4 regions of the Yersinia mollaretii ATCC 43969 genome follow, and region 1 is predicted to be linked to each of the others. Evidence: predicted binding sites of a transcription regulator. Region 1 holds the regulator's gene; each other region holds the start of a gene.

Region 1 (4,527 bases):
CAGTAATGATCATTCCTTGGCAACACGTCGACAGTGAAACGCTGGATAATCTGCTGGAAGCCTTCGTGCTGCGCGAGGGCACGGATTATGGCGAACATGAGCGCTCGCTGGCACAAAAAGTCGAGGATGTCCGCCGCCAGTTGGTGAGCGGTGATGCCGTTTTAGTCTGGTCGGAGTTACATGAAACTATCAATATTATGCCTCGGGGTTCATTCCGCGCCGATGCAGAAGAGCAGCCTTAATTCTCCTCTTGTCGCAAGAACATTTGATGAAAATCAAGGTGACAAGCTGAACACTTTGCCTTAAAAATAATCCGTATCGATTAACGAAAACAGGCCAATGCCGCCCCGGCCACTGAGAGACCCACTCCATGGAGTTACAGCTAATATGTCAACTAAACATCCGGTTATAGCCGTTACCGGCTCAAGTGGCGCAGGGACGACGACCACCAGTCTGGCATTCCGCAAAATATTTCAGCAGTTGAATATTCGCGCAGCAGAAATTGAAGGTGATAGCTTCCATCGCTATACCCGCCCCGAAATGGATGCCGCCATCCGTAAGGCGCGGGATCAAGGTAGACATATCAGCTATTTTGGCCCAGAAGCCAATGACTTTGGTCAGTTGGAGCAGAGTGCGTCGGAGTATGGCAAGCATGGCACGGGGCGCTCACGTAAGTACTTACACACTTATGATGAGGCGGTGCCTTATAACCAGATTCCGGGGACATTCACCCCGTGGGAGTCACTGCCAGAGCCTACCGATGTGCTGTTTTATGAGGGGCTGCACGGCGGTGTCGTGACCGAGCATCATGATGTGGCAAAGCATGTCGATTTATTGGTCGGCGTAGTGCCTATTGTCAATCTGGAGTGGATTCAAAAACTGGTGCGCGATACCGGCGAGCGCGGCCACTCCCGTGAAGCAGTGATGGACTCCGTGGTGCGATCTATGGACGATTATATTAACTACATTACGCCACAGTTTTCTCGCACCCATATTAACTTCCAGCGTGTGCCGACCGTCGATACTTCCAACCCCTTTGCGGCGAAAGCCATTCCCTCGCTGGATGAAAGTTTTGTTGTCATTCATTTCCGGGGTTTGGATCAGATCGACTTCCCCTACTTGCTGGCCATGCTGCAAGGGTCATTTATCTCCAATATCAACACATTGGTGGTGCCGGGTGGGAAGATGGGACTGGCGATGGAGCTGATTATGGCACCGCTAGTGCAGCAGTTATTGGAAGGGAAGAAGATCGGATAATCTCCTTCTTTCTTGGCATGGCAGCGGTCACGCCCCCGAATCACTGACGACAAGTTAGTGATTCGGGTGAGCGAACCTAGCTAACAACCCTGCAGCTTCAAGCACGAAGGGTTTAGGCGATTTCGCGGATTTCAAAACTATGAGTGATGGTCGCGGCTTTCCCTAACATCAGGGAAACTGAGCAATACTTCTCTGCGGATAACTCAACGGCACGCTCAACAATCTTGTCGGTGAGGCCCTTGCCGCTGACGATAAAATGCAAATTGATTTGCGTAAACAGGCGCGGTGCTTCTTCCCGGCGCTGAGAGGTTAAGGTGACCTCGCAATCGCGCACGTCGTTACGCCCTTTTTGCAGAATCGACACCACATCAATCGCGCTACAGCCACCCGCTGACATTAACAACATCTCCATTGGGCTAGGTGCTTTGTCGCCAGCATTTCCATCCATCAAAACTTGATGTCCTGACGCCGATTCACCCAAAAATGTCAGCCCCTCAACCCACTTTACACGTGCCTGCATAACACTCACTCCCAGTTAAATTTCCTGATCCAGACTACCCTTTCATTTAGAAACTGGCAATGTAACCCGATGTTCATCATGCTGAAGCGATACAACACAAGACACTGACCTCATCCTGTGCTACAAACAGAACCGAAAGTGTTGTTTCTAGAATTAAATAGGGTAGTGATCAATACTCAGTGAAGGGTTTCTATCCGGTACGTATATTGGCTATACCTTTCGGCAGTTGAGCAAATTAATATGCTATACCCAATAGATTCCAAAAAATGTCGGGTATAAAGAAAGTGTATTTTATAAGCACGCCGTACAGGGAACTCTGAGCCCTGTTAAGTTAGGCAGCGATAACAACAGAGGATAACAGCGAATGGTTCTCGGCAAGCCACAAACAGACCCGACTCTCGAATGGTTCCTGTCTCATTGCCATATCCACAAATATCCATCGAAAAGTACGCTAATTCACCAAGGTGAAAAGGCCGAAACGCTTTACTACATCGTGAAAGGCTCCGTTGCGGTGCTGATCAAAGATGAAGAAGGTAAAGAGATGATTCTCTCCTATTTAAACCAAGGGGATTTCATCGGCGAGCTTGGATTATTTGAAGAAGGCCAAGAACGTAGTGCCTGGGTTAGAGCAAAAACCGCCTGTGAAGTGGCTGAAATTTCTTACAAAAAATTCCGTCAGTTGATTCAGGTAAATCCAGATATCTTGATGCGCCTGTCTTCACAAATGGCGAACCGCCTTCAGATTACATCCGAGAAAGTGGGTAACCTCGCTTTCCTTGATGTCACTGGGCACATTGCACAAACGCTGCTTAATCTGGCAAAACAGCCTGATGCCATGACCCACCCAGATGGGATGCAGATTAAAATTACACGCCAGGAAATTGGTCAAATAGTGGGTTGCTCCCGCGAAACTGTGGGGCGGATACTCAAAATGCTGGAAGATCAAAATCTGATCTCCGCACACGGTAAAACGATTGTCGTTTACGGCACCCGTTAATTCCCTATAAACCGGTGCCGATACCCTCGGCATCGGTTTTCTCAATCTTTTGTGATCAATAAATTTCTGGGGCCTACATGAAGTGGCAACGGGTTATTTATCATCCTGAAGTAAACTACGCATTACGCCAAACATTGGTTCTCTGCCTTCCAGCCGCCTTGGGATTTGTCATAGGCGAGCTGCGACTTGGGCTGATGTTCTCCCTGATACCCGCGTGTTGCAATATTGCCTCGCTGGATACCCCACACCAACACTTCTTCCGACGGCTGATTATCGGTGGTGCGCTCTTTACACTGAGCAGTTTCCTGACCCAACAGCTGTTGCTGTGGCACATTCCCCTGCCGTGGATCATGCTCGGATTGGCACTGGTACTGGGTGTCAATGGCGCGATCAGCCCCCTCCATGGCCGCTTATTGCCTGCCGCGTTAATCGCCGCAATATTCAGCCTCAGCATGGTTGGCCGTGCACCTATCTGGCAAGCCCCCCTGTTGTGCGCCGTGGGGACACTCTGGTATGGCGTATTTAACTGGCTATGGTTCCGGTTATGCAAAGACCAGCCGATCCGCGAGCCCTTAAGTCAGCTCTATCATTTGCTGGCGGATTATTACGACACCAAATACACCCTATTCTCCCAGCATCTGCCGCCCGAAAAGAGTCTCCCCCCACTGCTCGATCGTCAACAGGGGATAATGGATAAGATTAATCAGCTTTATCAACAATTTAACTTAATCAATAATGCCACTAAAAAAGAGCAAAAGCGGCTACTGGGGCTGTTTCAGATGGCGCTCGACCTGCAAGAGCACATTACTGCGGCGCTGAATCAGCCGGAGAAAGTGCAAGAGTTGATGGAGCAGGGCCAATTCGAGGAGGTCATTCGCCGCAATACTCAGGTTATCTCGGCTCAGATACGCGTTATTGCCGATGATATTCTCTACCACCACCATGCTAAGACCAATTTTACCGCAGGTGATGCACTGATTGAGCTGGAAGAGATCGCCCAGCAGCACCCCGATAATCCTGTCGCGCAGTTTAGCTACTACCATGTCAGCCATATTGCCCAGTTGCTGAGCAACCGACGCCCGCTGTATGACCGCGAGTTGATGTCTAGTCAGCAACAGCAGCCGCTTTGGCCCGCCTTTGTCAGCTATCTGTCGTTTAACTCTGGAGCACTGCGCGATGCGGCACGACTGGGGGTGACGCTGGCCGCTGGCAGCTATATTGGGGCTTTGATGCAACTGCCAAAACCTTATTGGATCTTGCTCACCGTGATGCTGGTGACGCAAAACGGCTATAACGCCACCAAGGTGCGCATCCATCACCGCGCCCTTGGGACACTGTTCGGGCTAGTGTTGGCGGCGGGTTTGCTGCATTTGCAGATGCCAGAAGGGGCCACGCTGGGCATTATGTTGCTCATCACTCTGGCCTCCTATCTGGTTCAGCGCAAAAACTACGGGCTGGCGGTGATCGGCAGAACCATCACTGCGGTGTATATCTTGCAGCTATTAACCGGCGATGGCGCTGACTTTTTAGTGCCGCGTCTGCTGGATACCTTAATCGGCTGTGCACTGGCCTTTGCCAGCGCCTTGTGGTTATGGCCACAGTGGCAAAGCGGTTTGCTGCGTAAAAATGCGCATCAGGCGCTGGGGGCTTACCAGAAAATCCTGCGCTTGCTGCTAACGCCTCACCCTGATATCACCCAACTCGCCTATGAGCGCCTTCAGGTCAACAAAGCCAGTAATACCGTTTTAAGCTC
Region 2 (4,527 bases), 1.5 Mb from region 1:
CAATACACAATGGTAGGCCACGGTCACCGCGCGTTTGAAATCGACCACACAAGGGTAATGTTGGTCGCCTAAATAGCCTGCCTCGACCGGAACAATCGGCTCATTGAAAGTGAACCACTGTTTTACCCGGTCACCAAATAGGGTAAAGCAGATGTTGGCATAACGGACATAAGCATCAACAACAGCACGGCTTTCCCAGCCTCCTCTCTCCTGCATACACAGTGGCATATCAAAATGATAGAGATTGATAAATGGCGTGATGCCATTCGCCAATAAGTTATCGATCATCGAATTATAAAAGGTGACGGCGTTGGGGTTAAGCTCACCGTCCCCACTTGGGATCAGTCTCGACCATGAAATCGATGTCCTGAACGTGTTATGCCCCAGTTGCTTTAGCAGCAAGATATCCTGCTGATAATTATCGTAAAAGGTGGAGGTGTTTTCTGGGCCAATCTGACCATGAAAACGTTCTGGTTCAATCTCATACCAATAGTCGAAGATATTCTTGCTCTTGCCATCCTGCAATGACGCCCCTTCAGATTGGGTTGCAGAGGTAGCACTACCCCACCAAAAATCATCGGGAAATTGATATTTCATTCCAGCCTCCAGGCCACTACGCTAAAACAGGGTATTGATTAAAACTTCAAACTATCGGCAATCTCTTCTTCACTCTCAACCTGACGATCAATTTCGCTCTGCGCCTTATTAGCAATAATCACGAACGGTAGATACATCAGTGTGGCAACACCTAAGTTGAACAAGCTTAATAACATCGCGGCAATACTGCCGTTGGTATTAAAGAATGCCCCTAACCCGACCGGCATGGTCCACGGCGCAATATTGGTGATGGGCGGAATAAAGCCAGTGTAATAAGCAATTGAAGTGATGATAGCCAAGACCGGTTGTACCAGAATAAATGGAATAAAGAACAGCGGGTTCATAATGACCGGCAAGCCAAACAGAATAGGTTCGTTAATTTGGAAAATACTCGCCGGTGCACCCAATTTTGCCACCTGACGATAATCCTCACGGCGAGAGCCGATAAATATAGCAATAACCAGTCCTAGAGTTGCCCCGGTTCCGCCCAAGAAGATATAAGAATCAACAAAAGGTTTGGCCCACATATGGAACTCTTTGCCCGCAGCCAATGCAGCGGCGACTGAACCATATTGGGTATAAGTTGCCACGTTTTCTAAGGCAAACGGCATCATGATGCCACTTTCCAGCGCAGATAATGCCATTGCGCCGTGTATCCCGAAGAACCACAACAGCGAAGAGCACATGACATACACCCAACCCACCACACTGCCCATTTTCGACAGCGGTGCTGAGATGCTATCCATAATGATTTGGTGGAAGTTAGTGCCATATAACCCGAGGGTATAGGCCAGTACGCCCATAATGGAAAGAATAACAAAGCCCGGAATCAAGGCCGAGAAGGAGCGAGAAACGGATGTTGGCACACTGTCCGGTAAGCGGATGATCCAGTTGCGCCGAGTAATGAAAGTAAAGACTTCGGCAACCACTAAACCGATAATAATACCGGAAATTATATTCGCGCCGCCCAGCCAATTGGCTCCCACCGCATAGGCCTCACCCACGCTGTACGGGGTTACCGTCATAAAAGCCGCGATAGCCAATAATGCAGCGGCCAGAGGATCGACTCTCTTCTCTTCAGCCAAGGCCATACTGATAAAGAATGGCGTCATTAACGACATGATGCCCAGAGTACCGTTATAAACATTGCCACCGATGGCTTTCAACCCATTGAGCGTGGCAATAGTATCAGCATCTAATCGCACCCCCATCGAGAAGAAGAAGGATCCCTCACCAAAACTTAGGAATACGTTATTGATAAGAACAAACATCGCCCCGGTCAGGGTTAATGGCATCAGCCGGATAAATCCGTTCTTGATGGCATTAATATGTTGCTGTCTGCCAATCTTAATCGCAAAAGGCAAAATAGCCTTTTCCAGAGAATTAATAAATGCGCTCACAGTGCACCCCTTATTGTTTTGCTTTTTTTATTGCGGCTACGGCTGCTTTTAATACCCCTAAACCATCAACCTTGCCGTAGAGGAGCGCATCGATCACTTCAACTGGCTTATTGGGGAACATTTTGGTCACTTCGGGCAACATATAAGCAATTTGCGGCCCTAGCAGGATCACATCTGCTTGAGCACCATGTTCTGCCGCCAGTGCTTCCGGGTAAGCATTGATGATGACTGGCACCTCATACTTCTCTGCTTGTACTTTCATTTTGGAAACCAGTAGCGAGGTGGACATACCGGCAGAGCAAAATAGATAAATTTTTTTCTTTTCCATACCCAACACCTTTTGATGTTCAAAAGAAACAGGTTATTTATATGCCAGTGCAATGGTGAATTCCCTTTATCTGTACTTTATCGTGCCCCTTGCCCAGCCCATTGTTTCTGGTTGTCGGCAGTATACGGCGTTGATAGCCAAGCCAGTAATTCACCTATAGCTATAATCGTCTCTAATTGACTTTTGATATTGATGCCCTTCACATTTCTAAGCGATTACAATGTGATGGTCATCGCAAAATGGCTATTTTTTTGCTCGGCGAATTAAGTTTAATTCATTTGTATTTCATATGGTTAATTTTATTCTAGGATAGCAGCAGAACAAATGCAGTCATAAAAACAGATTGAAACGGATGACGGGATAAATTAGGGATTCTTATCGGTTGCAAAAATTGTCTGATACAGAGAAAACGTAGTGAAAATAAGAATGGTGCAGTCAATCTCAGTTTAGCCCAAAAAAGCGAAAAACGTGGCTCGAAAGAAGTTCGGGCCACGCCTGTCGGCACGATTTAGGGCATACCATTCGCGCCGTACAGTAGAAAACCTGGGTGTTGTTTAAGACGTGAGAAGTAATCGGTTAAAGCTGGGAAGTCGGGCCGCTGGAAAGGCGTCATTAACCAACGGTTTAATGATAAGCCGATGACAATATCTGACAATGTAAAATGCGCGCCAGCAACATAAGCCCCTGTGGATACCAACCGATTTTCAAGAATCCCCATCAATCGGTTCCACTCATCACAGGCCGAGGCCAACAAGGCCACATCCTGATAGTCAGGGTGTTGTCGTACCCGCGACATAAAGACATAGCGCCACGCATTGTTCAGATCTGTCGCCTGCCAATCCATCCACATCTCAACTTTTGCGCGGCTGAGCGCATCTTGCGGTAATAGATCTTGGCGGCCCTCCTTTGTCACCAAATAGCGGCAGATAGTATTGGATTCCCAAAGCACCGTGTCGCCATCGATTAACACCGGAACCAGCCCATTGGGATTGAGTGCCAAAAATTCAGGTTCCTGCGTAGAACGAAAACCGCTACCCCAATTTTGCTGATCGACAGGTAAACCCAACTCATAACAAGTCCAGAGAACTTTACGCACATTAATCGATGAATCTTTACCCAATAATTGCAACATAATGCCTCTTCTATCATTACCGTTATTTTCGCCACGGGTCACTCGTACCCCAACAATGACCATTCCATTAATACCTGAGTGCTCTATTTTACGTCTTATAAACTCGAATAAAATATCATATTTAGTGACTGTTATTCGCCATATTCGAATCCTTCCTCAGCTTATTTGTACTACAATTATTAGACTCTAACGAATTGCCAATGAGGGCTTTGTTATGACTGCAATAGATGTCATGTGGGTAGGACTGGGTGGCGGCATCGGTTCACTTTTGCGATGGTGGATAGGGTTGAGAGTCGGAAAAATCTATAAAGGTCCTCTCCCGCTCGGTACATTTCTGATCAATATTTCCGGTGCTTTTGTTATTGGCTATCTGAGTATTCTTTTTAATGTTGACTGGCGTGATCGCTATGGCGATTTAATGAATGCGGCGGTATTAACCGGTATTTTAGGTGGCTATACCACTTTCAGTAGCATGCAATTGGATGCGGCAAAATTAGCGACTGCCCGTGGCAGAGCTATCGCCGCCGGATATTTGATTATTTCGGTCTTGGTCGGCCTCATCGCGGCAGCATTTGGTGCGTGGCTAGCTTATTAATCGAAGACTGGTTTATTAATTGGAGAATGTTATGCCAAATCTTCTTATTCTCGTCTTTGTCGGTGGTGCATTTGGTGCCATGTGCCGTGAGTTCATTATGCTGTCAGTACCACGGCTGGCCGACGGATTCCCGATGGATATTTTTATTGCCAATATCATTGCCGCATTTTTATTGGGGCTAACCACCTCTCTCTTTAAAAAAGACAAAATTAACCAATATGTGCATCTCATGGTGGGGACGGGGATCATGGGCGGGCTGTCGACATTTTCCAGCTTTGTATTTGGAGCCGTCGAAATGATGAAAAACCCGACAGGGGTTTTAGTCTCAATCTGCTATTTGGTCGCCAGCCTTATTGTGGGTTTTATCGCGGTGGAATTGGGTTTAATGGTCGGCCCAAAAGAGAAGCCTAAAGATCCACAAGCCGCAGCGGAATAAATAACCAATCGCTGGATGTCGCCCAAAGCAGAAAAACCA
Region 3 (4,527 bases), 390 kb from region 1:
GCTGATCAATCCACGCGATAATCTTCTGTCCGACATACTAAAATCGCACTAATAGTTAGCCGGCTATTATTTTCTCACGGAAATTTCTGTGATGTTAGTCACATTAACTCTCTTGGAGTTGCTCTGAGTTGTGTTTATTTGTGACAGAGATTGTTTGATAGCCTGCTCATGTCGGTATAATCCCGCCCATATTATTTCTATACAAATCATTAACAGGATGATCTTACATGCTTATGAGCTTGGTCGGGATGGCAGTACTGATATTAATAGCCGTACTTCTTTCAAGTAATTTTAGGGCGATTAATATCCGCACTGTAGTAGGGGCTTTTATTCTTCAGGTGGGTATCGGGGCGCTGGTATTATATGTGCCAATTGGCCGCAGTATCTTGGGTGGTATGTCTGCTGGCGTTGCGAATGTTATCGCTTACGGCAATGACGGTATCTCATTTATGTTTGGCGGTTTAGTGTCCGACAAAATGTTTGAAGTCTTTGGTGGGGGCGGTTTTGTCTTCGCCCTACGCGTATTACCGGTCATTGTTTTCTTCTCCTCATTAATTGCGGTTTTGTATTATCTCGGCATCATGCAAATCGTGATTAAGGTATTAGGCGGCGGCTTACAAAAGCTGCTGGGCACCTCTCGCACTGAATCCCTCTCCGCGACCGCCAACATTTTTGTCGGGCAAACTGAAGCCCCACTGGTGGTGCGCCCTTATATTGCCACCATGACCCAATCGGAGTTGTTTGCTGTGATGTGTGGCGGTTTAGCCTCTGTCGCGGGCTCCGTCTTGGCCGGTTACGCGCAGATGGGGGTGCCGTTGGAATACCTGATCGCCGCCTCCTTTATGGCGGCTCCGGGCGGGTTACTCTTTGCTAAATTGATGGTGCCAGAAACTGAAAAAACCCACGATACGGTAGATGCCACAACGCTAATTGCGGAAGATGAGCGCCCGGCTAACGTGATTGATGCGGCGGCTTCTGGTGCGGCTTCGGGTATGCAACTGGCGCTGAATGTCGGCGCAATGTTGCTGGCCTTCATTGCATTGATTGCATTGCTGAATGGTATTTTGGGCGGAATTGGTGGCTGGTTCGATTATCCGCAACTTTCGCTAGAGCTGATTCTGGGCTGGGTCTTCTCGCCAATTGCTTACCTGATCGGTATTCCGTGGAGTGAAGCGATGGTGGCTGGCTCCTTTATCGGCCAAAAAATCATCGTCAACGAATTCGTGGCATTTATGAATTTCGGCCAATATCTACAGGCAGAAGAGTTAGTGAAAGCGGCGGGCTTGCAGGTGTTGTCGGATCACACGAAAGCCATTATTTCCTTCGCGCTCTGTGGGTTTGCCAACTTGTCATCAGTCGCCATCTTGCTGGGCGGGTTGGGCAGCATGGCACCAAATCGCCGCCATGACATCGCGCGATTTGGCCTAAAGGCGGTGGCCGCAGGGACTTTATCTAATTTGATGAGTGCGACGATCGCCGGTTTCTTCCTGGCTTTATGATTAGGCTAGCTTGACTGGCCATTTTGAGCTTGGGCAGTGCTCATTGCCGTCACATACTGCGTGTATGCTCCGGTTCTTGCGCGCTGTCCGCACTCAAACTGACTGCGGCTGACGCCTAATAGACCAGTTATAAGCTATTCTTGATGTGAGTGGGTATAATAGTGCCGTAAGCCATAAATCAGGGTATTTTGTGACGTCAATCACATATAATATTTTGGCGTTACAAATTACTATTGATTAGTGTGAAATTGAACACATCTCAGGTGTCGAGAACGTGTTCAAATAACATGATTAACTTTTTTGAGTGAAGTCGCGAATATCGCGAGAGCTTCCTGTCAGAAAAGTATTGCGGTGAGAAGGATCTCAATTGCAACCACGGGACTGACCCGCGGGGCTATCTTCAAGGAACCAAGTCCGCTCGCCAACGTCTTGAGTTCAAAGCCAAAGATATCGATACTCTCTCTTGGCTCGCTCATAAATAAATGCTCAGTTTTGGCAAGGTGCCGGGGCTGAAATAGTGTTGGAGAGTTTTATGACCGAATTAACCGCCTGCGCGAATCTGCACGATTATGCCAAACGCGCGCTGAGTTTGATGGATTTAACCACCCTGAATGACGACGACACCGATGATAAAGTGATCGCGTTGTGTCATCAGGCAAAAAGCCCTGCCGGTAATACGGCGGCAATCTGTATTTATCCTCGCTTTATTCCTATTGCGCGTAAAACATTGCGTGAGCAAGGGACACCTGAAATTCGCATTGCGACTGTGACTAACTTCCCCCACGGCAATGACGATATTGCCATTGCACTGGCCGAAACCCATGCCGCTATCGCCTACGGTGCTGATGAAGTGGATGTGGTTTTCCCTTATCGCGCCTTAATGGCGGGTAACGATAAAGTCGGCTTTGAATTGGTGAAACAGTGCAAAGAGGCTTGCGCCGCCGCGAATGTGTTGCTGAAAGTCATCATTGAGACGGGTGAGTTAAAGCAAGAGCATTTGATTCGTCAGGCGTCTGAAATTGCTATCAAGGCGGGTGCTGATTTTATCAAAACCTCCACCGGTAAAGTGCCGGTTAATGCCACGCTGGAAAGTGCGGACATTATGATGCGCACCATTCGCGATTTGGGGGTGGGCAAAACCGTGGGCTTCAAGCCAGCGGGAGGCGTACGCACTGCGGAAGATGCCGCGCAATTCCTACAACTGGCTGATCAATTGATGGGGGAGGGCTGGGCAGATGCTCGCCACTTCCGCTTTGGGGCGTCCAGTCTGTTAGCCAGCTTATTAACCACACTGGGTCATCAGAGCGACAGCAAAAGCAGCGGCTACTAAGTCTGCGCACTGATTTGAGCTGAGCCAATAACTGAATTTAGCAGATGCACTGCGGGCTGATTTGCTCGCAGTGCAGCTTTCATTCCATAAACAGGGGGATGCCTTGTTTCTCGCACAAGAAATTATCCGTAAAAAACGCGACGGCCAGCCACTCAGCGAAGAAGAGATTCGTTTCTTTATCAATGGTATTCGCGACAACGTAGTTTCCGAAGGGCAGATTGCGGCTTTGGCGATGACCATTTACTTCCATGATATGAGTATGCCTGAACGTGTGGCCCTCACCATGGCGATGCGCGATTCTGGCACGGTGCTGAACTGGAAGAGCCTGAATCTCAATGGCCCGATTGTGGATAAACACTCCACAGGCGGCGTCGGGGATGTGACCTCCCTGATGCTCGGCCCAATGGTCGCCGCTTGTGGTGGCTATGTACCGATGATCTCAGGCCGTGGCTTGGGTCATACCGGTGGGACACTGGATAAACTAGAAGCCATTCCCGGTTTTGATATTTTCCCCGATGATAATGCGTTCCGCAAAATCATTCAGGATGTCGGCGTGGCGATTATCGGCCAAACCAGCTCACTCGCACCGGCGGATAAGCGCTTTTATGCCACGCGCGATATCACCGCCACCGTGGACTCTATCCCGCTGATTACCGCCTCCATTTTAGCCAAAAAATTGGCGGAGGGATTGGATGCGCTGGTGATGGATGTGAAAGTCGGCTCTGGTGCCTTTATGCCGACGTACCAACTATCTGCTGATTTGGCGCAGGCGATTGTCGGCGTAGCGAATGGCGCAGGTTGTAAAACCACGGCGCTACTGACCGATATGAATCAAGTCTTGGCTTCCAGTGCGGGCAATGGCGTGGAAGTGCGCGAAGCCGTGCGCTTCCTGACGGGTGAGTATCGCAATCCCCGTCTGCTGGAAGTGACCATGGCGCTATGTGTTGAAATGCTGCTGTCAGGTGGCTTGGCGCAAGATGAGGCCGAGGCCAGAGCCAAGCTGCAAGCGGTGCTGGATAACGGCAAAGCGGCAGAGGTTTTTGGTCGGATGGTGGCGGCGCAAAAAGGACCAAGTGATTTCGTCGAGCGCTATGACAGCTACTTGCCGGTTGCCATGCTGAGCAAACCCGTCTTTGCTGAGCGCCCCGGTATTATCACGGCCATGGATACCCGCGCATTAGGGATGGCGGTGGTTGCCCTCGGTGGGGGGCGTCGCCGTGCAACAGATCCGATTGATTACAGTGTCGGTTTAACTGATATGGCCCGTTTAGGGGCCAGTGTGGAGGGTCAACTGCCATTAGCCGTGATTCATGCCAATAACGAAGATGATTGGCAGCAGGCGGCAGATGCTGTGCGCACGGCCATTACATTGGGTGATAAATCGCCGGAAGAGACGCCGGTCATCTATCGCCGTATCACTGAATAACCGCCCCATTTTGATGATGCCCGCCCAGCGGGTGAATCTTCGCAGGAGAGAATAATGAAACGCACATTTATTATGGTATTAGACTCATTTGGTATCGGCGCGAGTGCAGATGCCAAAAAATTTGGCGACGAAGGGGCAGATACACTGGGCCACATTGCTGAGGTCTGCGCCCGTGGTGAAGCTAACGTGGGCCGTAGCGGCCCCTTAACACTGCCGAACCTGAGCCGTTTAGGGCTGGGTAAAGCGGCTGAAGAATCAACGGGTAAATTCCC
Region 4 (4,527 bases), 160 kb from region 1:
GTTGATGCTGATGCCCGCCGCTATCTGGAGTGGGGTGCCACCTTTGTGGCCGTCGGCAGTGATTTGGGGGTATTCCGCAGTGCAACTCAGGCGCTGTGCGACAAATTTAAGAAATAGTAGTGATTAAGAAATAGCAGTGAGTCTGTTTCAAGCATTCAGCGCTGCCGTATTGACGGCCTTGCGACTTAATTGAGGAGTGACAAATGAAAATCGGCTTTATTGGTTTAGGGATTATGGGAAAGCCAATGAGTAAAAATCTGCTGAAAGCAGGTTACTCATTAATGGTCCTTGATCGGAATGCTGCGGCACTGGATGAGCTGCTCAGTGCTGGCGCGACAGCGGCTGCCACCCCAAAAGCGCTGGCAGCAGAGTGCGACATTATTATCACTATGTTGCCTAACTCACCCCATGTGAAAGAGGTGGTGTTAGGTGAGAACGGCGTGATTGAAGGGGCAAAACCGGGGGCTGTGCTGATTGATATGAGCTCGATTGCCCCTTTAGTCAGCCGTGAAATCAGTGAAGCACTGGCGGTAAAACAGGTCGCCATGTTAGATGCGCCGGTCAGTGGTGGCGAGCCAAAAGCCATTGATGGCACCTTGTCCGTGATGGTCGGTGGTGATAAAGCGGTGTTCGATAAGTGCTTCGACATTATGAAAGCCATGGGGGGTTCCGTGGTGCATACCGGAGATATCGGTGCTGGTAATGTGACCAAACTGGCTAATCAGGTGGTGGTGGCGCTGAATATTGCGGCGATGTCTGAAGCGCTGGTCTTGGCGACCAAAGCGGGCGTGAATCCTGATCTGGTGTTCCAAGCCATTCGTGGTGGGCTGGCGGGCAGTACTGTACTGGAAGCCAAAGCGCCCATGGTGATGGATCGTAACTTCAAACCGGGCTTCCGCATTGATTTACATATTAAAGATTTGGCTAATGCTCTCGACACCTCCCACGGTGTGGGGGCGCAATTGCCACTGACTGCGGCCGTCATGGAGATGATGCAGGCGCTGAAAGCGGATGGATTGGGTGATGCCGACCACAGCGCGTTGGCCTGCTATTACGAGAAATTGGCCAAAGTTGAAGTGGCACGTTAATTGTTGAAGTGACACGTTAATCAGTGGCGTCGGCACTCTCGGGTGCTGACCATTGAGTAGCAAAGCTATACTGATAAGCATCCCGATATCCTGAGCGGCTGGTTGATAAAGTCGGAGCCTGCGTGACGTCGGATAGCTCATGAGATTGAATCATTTATGAAAATAGTCATCGCCCCGGACTCTTATAAAGAAAGTTTATCCGCGCTAGAGGTTGCGGTGCAGATTGAAGCGGGTTTTCGCACTCAGTTTCCTGATGCGCACTATATCAAGTTGCCGGTTGCTGATGGTGGCGAAGGCACAGTAGAAGCCATGGTCGCAGCAACCGCAGGTCGGATTATCAAGGTCGATGTGACCGGCCCGTTAGGGGATAACGTCGATGCTTTTTACGGGATCTCTGGTGATGAGAAGTGCGCCTTTATTGAAATGGCGGCCGCCAGCGGGCTAGAGCTTGTGCCGCTGGCGCAGCGCAATCCACTGAAAACCACCTCCTATGGCACGGGTGAACTGATTTTGCATGCGCTGAATCAGGGGGTGAAACATATCATTATCGGTATCGGTGGCAGTGCAACCAATGATGGCGGTGCGGGTATGGTACAGGCGTTGGGGGTTAAGTTGCTGAATAAGCAGGGCCAGCCGCTGGGGTTGGGGGGCGAGAAACTGGCTGATCTGGATGTGATTGATATCACCGCTCTCGACTCCCGAATTCAGCAGTGCCAAATTGATGTCGCCTGTGATGTCACCAATCCACTGACCGGCCGTGAAGGGGCCTCGGCAGTTTTCGGGCCGCAAAAAGGCGCGACACCTGACATGATCGCTCAACTGGATGAGGGGCTATCGCACTATGCTGGCGTGATTAAACGCTATCTGGATATTGACGTTGATCAGGTCGAAGGGGCGGGGGCGGCAGGAGGGTTAGGTGCGGGACTGCTCGCATTTTGTGGGGCGACCTTAAGCCCCGGCATTGATATTGTGACGGATGCACTCGGTCTGGACGCACTGGTGCGGGACGCCACTTTTGTGATTACTGGCGAAGGGCGCATCGACAGCCAAACCATTCACGGCAAGGTCCCTATTGGGGTCGCCAGAGTGGCTAAACGTTATAACAAGCCAGTGATTGGGATTGCCGGGAGCCTGACAGACGATGTGGATGTGGTCTATGAGCATGGTCTGGATGCGGTATTTAGTGTGATTTACAGTATTTGCACCTTAGAGCAGGCGCTAGATAATGCCGCCGATAATGTGTTCAGAACCGCACGGAACATCGCCGCGACACTGGCGATAGGTATAGCGGCGGGCAAAGCCTAATTTTTGGGAGGTCAGGGCTAACGATGAATTGGCCCTGATCTCCTGACTGGCAGCCCACATTTCTCGCAACACCCCGCCTGCATTCGCCATTTTTGTGACCCTCACCGCAACTCTTTCTCTTCGTCATGTAAGTTGGGCATTTGTCCAATGTAATCCCCCATCAGACCGCCTATGCTGGTGCATCAGCCCAGATTGAGGCCTTCCATGAGTGTATATAATCTTGACCCCCGGCTAGCCCAAGAGATCGTCACCCGCACCATGAAGATCATTGATACCAATATTAATGTGATGGATGGTAAGGGGCGGATCATTGGCAGCGGCGATGAAGAACGCCTCGGCGAGTTACATGAAGGGGCGCTATTGTCGCTCTCTCATGGACGGATCGTCGATATTGATGAAGCGGTAGCTCGCCAGTTGCACGGCGTGAGGCCGGGGATCAACCTGCCGCTGCGCCTTGAGGGGGAGATCGTCGGGGTGATTGGTTTGACCGGCAATCCGGGCCAACTACGGCAATATGGCGAACTGGTCTGCATGGCCGCAGAGATGATGATGGAGCAGGCGCGATTAGTGCATCTGCTGGCGCAAGACAGCCGTTTACGTGAAGAGCTGGTACTCAACCTAATTCGTACTGAAGAGATATCACCCGCGCTGATTGAATGGGCGCAGCGGCTTGGGGTGGATATCAATGAGCCGCGTGTGGTGGCGGTGGTGGATGTGGACAGCGGCCAGTTGAGTGTTGACAGCGCCATGTCAGAGTTACAGGAGCTGCAAACCCTGCTGACGACACCGGAGCGTAACAACCTGATTGCGATTGTCTCCCTGACTGAAATGGTGGTGCTGAAACCGGCGCTGAACAGTCATGGCCGCTGGGATGCCATTGACCATCGGCGGCGGATGGAGTTGTTACTCTCCCGCATGACGGAGCGAGGCCGCCTGCGGGTGCGGCTCTCATTGGGGAACTTCTTTACCGGCCCCGGCAGCATTGCCCGCTCATACCGCACTGCCCGCACCACCATGGCGGTGGGCAAACAGCGGTTGCCGGAGCAACGCAGCTACTACTATCAGGATTTGGTGCTGCCGGTCCTGCTGGACAGTCTGCGGGGTGGCTGGCAAGCCAATGAGCTGGCGCTGCCGTTAGCCAAATTGCGGGCAATGGACAGCAATGGCCTGCTGCGCCGGACGTTAGCCTGCTGGTTTCGTAACAATGTACAGCCAACGGCGACGGCAAAAGCGCTATTTATTCACCGTAACACCTTGGAATATCGGCTGAATCGAATTTCTGAGCTGACGGGGTTGGATTTGGCGAACTTCGATGACCGCCTGTTGCTGTATGTGGCCTTGCAGTTGGGGGAGCAGGAATAGCGGGGTGAACAAAAAAGGCCGAGTCAGTGACCCGGCCAGAGAAGGATGCAGAAAGTGTTAGGTCACAGGTGCTGGGTTAAACACCGCCAAGGCATTGCGCAGCCCCCATTGATCTGACCAAGTGCGTTTGCGGTCACTGGCAATATCCAGAATCAATTCAAACAATTGCTGGCCGACCTCTTCGATGGTTGCATCACCAGTGGCAATGGTTCCGGCATCAATATCCATCAAATCATGCCAGCGATTAGCCAGATCAGTGCGCGTCGCCATTTTGATCACCGGTACTGCTGCTAACCCATAAGGGGTGCCGCGCCCGGTGGTGAACACCTGCACGGTAATGCCAGAGGCCAATTGTTGGGTGCCGCAGACGAAATCACTGGCGGGTGTGGCGGCAAAGATCAGCCCCCGTTTGGTCGGGCGCTGACCGGGAGAGAGCACTTCAGAAATGGCGCTGCGGCCCGATTTGGCAATCGACCCCAGTGCTTTCTCAACCACATTTGCCAGCCCGCCCTTTTTATTCCCTGGCGAAGGGTTAGCGCTGCGGTCAGTTTTACCGGTTTCGAGATAGTCATCGTACCATTTCATCTCTTCGAGCAGCCTTCTACCCACCTCTTCGTTGACGGCGCGCGGTGTTAACAAATGGATGGCATCGCGGACTTCGGTCACTTCCGAGAACATGACTGTCGCCCCGCAGCGCACCAGCAAATCGGAGGCGTAGCCCACCGCAGGGTTAGCGGTCACACCAGAGAAAGCATCACTGCCACCACACTGC

What was found. The regulator CRP, encoded in region 1, controls carbon source genes, mostly activating them, when cyclic AMP is high. The targets are predictions, from matches to a motif close to ATGTGANNNNNNTCACAT.
Positions count from the first base shown of each region.
Region 2: a site for CRP is predicted at 2,546-2,563, ahead of HRD69_RS20430 (PTS sugar transporter subunit IIB). Genes of this name have one in related genera too.
Region 3: a site for CRP is predicted at 1,740-1,757, ahead of deoC (deoxyribose-phosphate aldolase). Genes of this name have one in related genera too.
Region 4: a site for CRP is predicted at 2,486-2,503, ahead of HRD69_RS07570 (CdaR family transcriptional regulator). Genes of this name have one in related genera too.

Region 1 is NZ_CP054043.1:1,536,781-1,541,307, reverse strand. It holds gene HRD69_RS06725 (hydrolase) at 1-6, shown strand, start outside; gene HRD69_RS06720 (YheU family protein) at 6-242, shown strand; gene HRD69_RS06715 (phosphoribulokinase) at 388-1,257, shown strand; gene HRD69_RS06710 (OsmC family protein) at 1,370-1,777, opposite strand; gene crp (cAMP-activated global transcriptional regulator CRP) at 2,142-2,774, shown strand; gene HRD69_RS06700 (YccS/YhfK family putative transporter) at 2,852-4,527, shown strand, end outside.
Region 2 is NZ_CP054043.1:4,592,922-4,597,448, forward strand. It holds gene HRD69_RS20420 (glycoside hydrolase family 1 protein) at 1-597, opposite strand, end outside; gene chbC (PTS N,N'-diacetylchitobiose transporter subunit IIC) at 636-1,997, opposite strand; gene HRD69_RS20430 (PTS sugar transporter subunit IIB) at 2,008-2,325, opposite strand; gene HRD69_RS20435 (glutathione S-transferase family protein) at 2,834-3,457, opposite strand; gene crcB (fluoride efflux transporter CrcB) at 3,672-4,052, shown strand; gene crcB (fluoride efflux transporter CrcB) at 4,084-4,488, shown strand.
Region 3 is NZ_CP054043.1:1,928,282-1,932,808, forward strand. It holds gene HRD69_RS08610 (TatD family hydrolase) at 1-21, shown strand, start outside; gene HRD69_RS08615 (NupC/NupG family nucleoside CNT transporter) at 228-1,499, shown strand; gene deoC (deoxyribose-phosphate aldolase) at 2,032-2,829, shown strand; gene deoA (thymidine phosphorylase) at 2,933-4,255, shown strand; gene deoB (phosphopentomutase) at 4,310-4,527, shown strand, end outside.
Region 4 is NZ_CP054043.1:1,700,221-1,704,747, forward strand. It holds gene garL (2-dehydro-3-deoxyglucarate aldolase) at 1-117, shown strand, start outside; gene garR (2-hydroxy-3-oxopropionate reductase) at 204-1,088, shown strand; gene HRD69_RS07565 (glycerate kinase) at 1,245-2,393, shown strand; gene HRD69_RS07570 (CdaR family transcriptional regulator) at 2,598-3,755, shown strand; gene garD (galactarate dehydratase) at 3,813-4,527, opposite strand, start outside.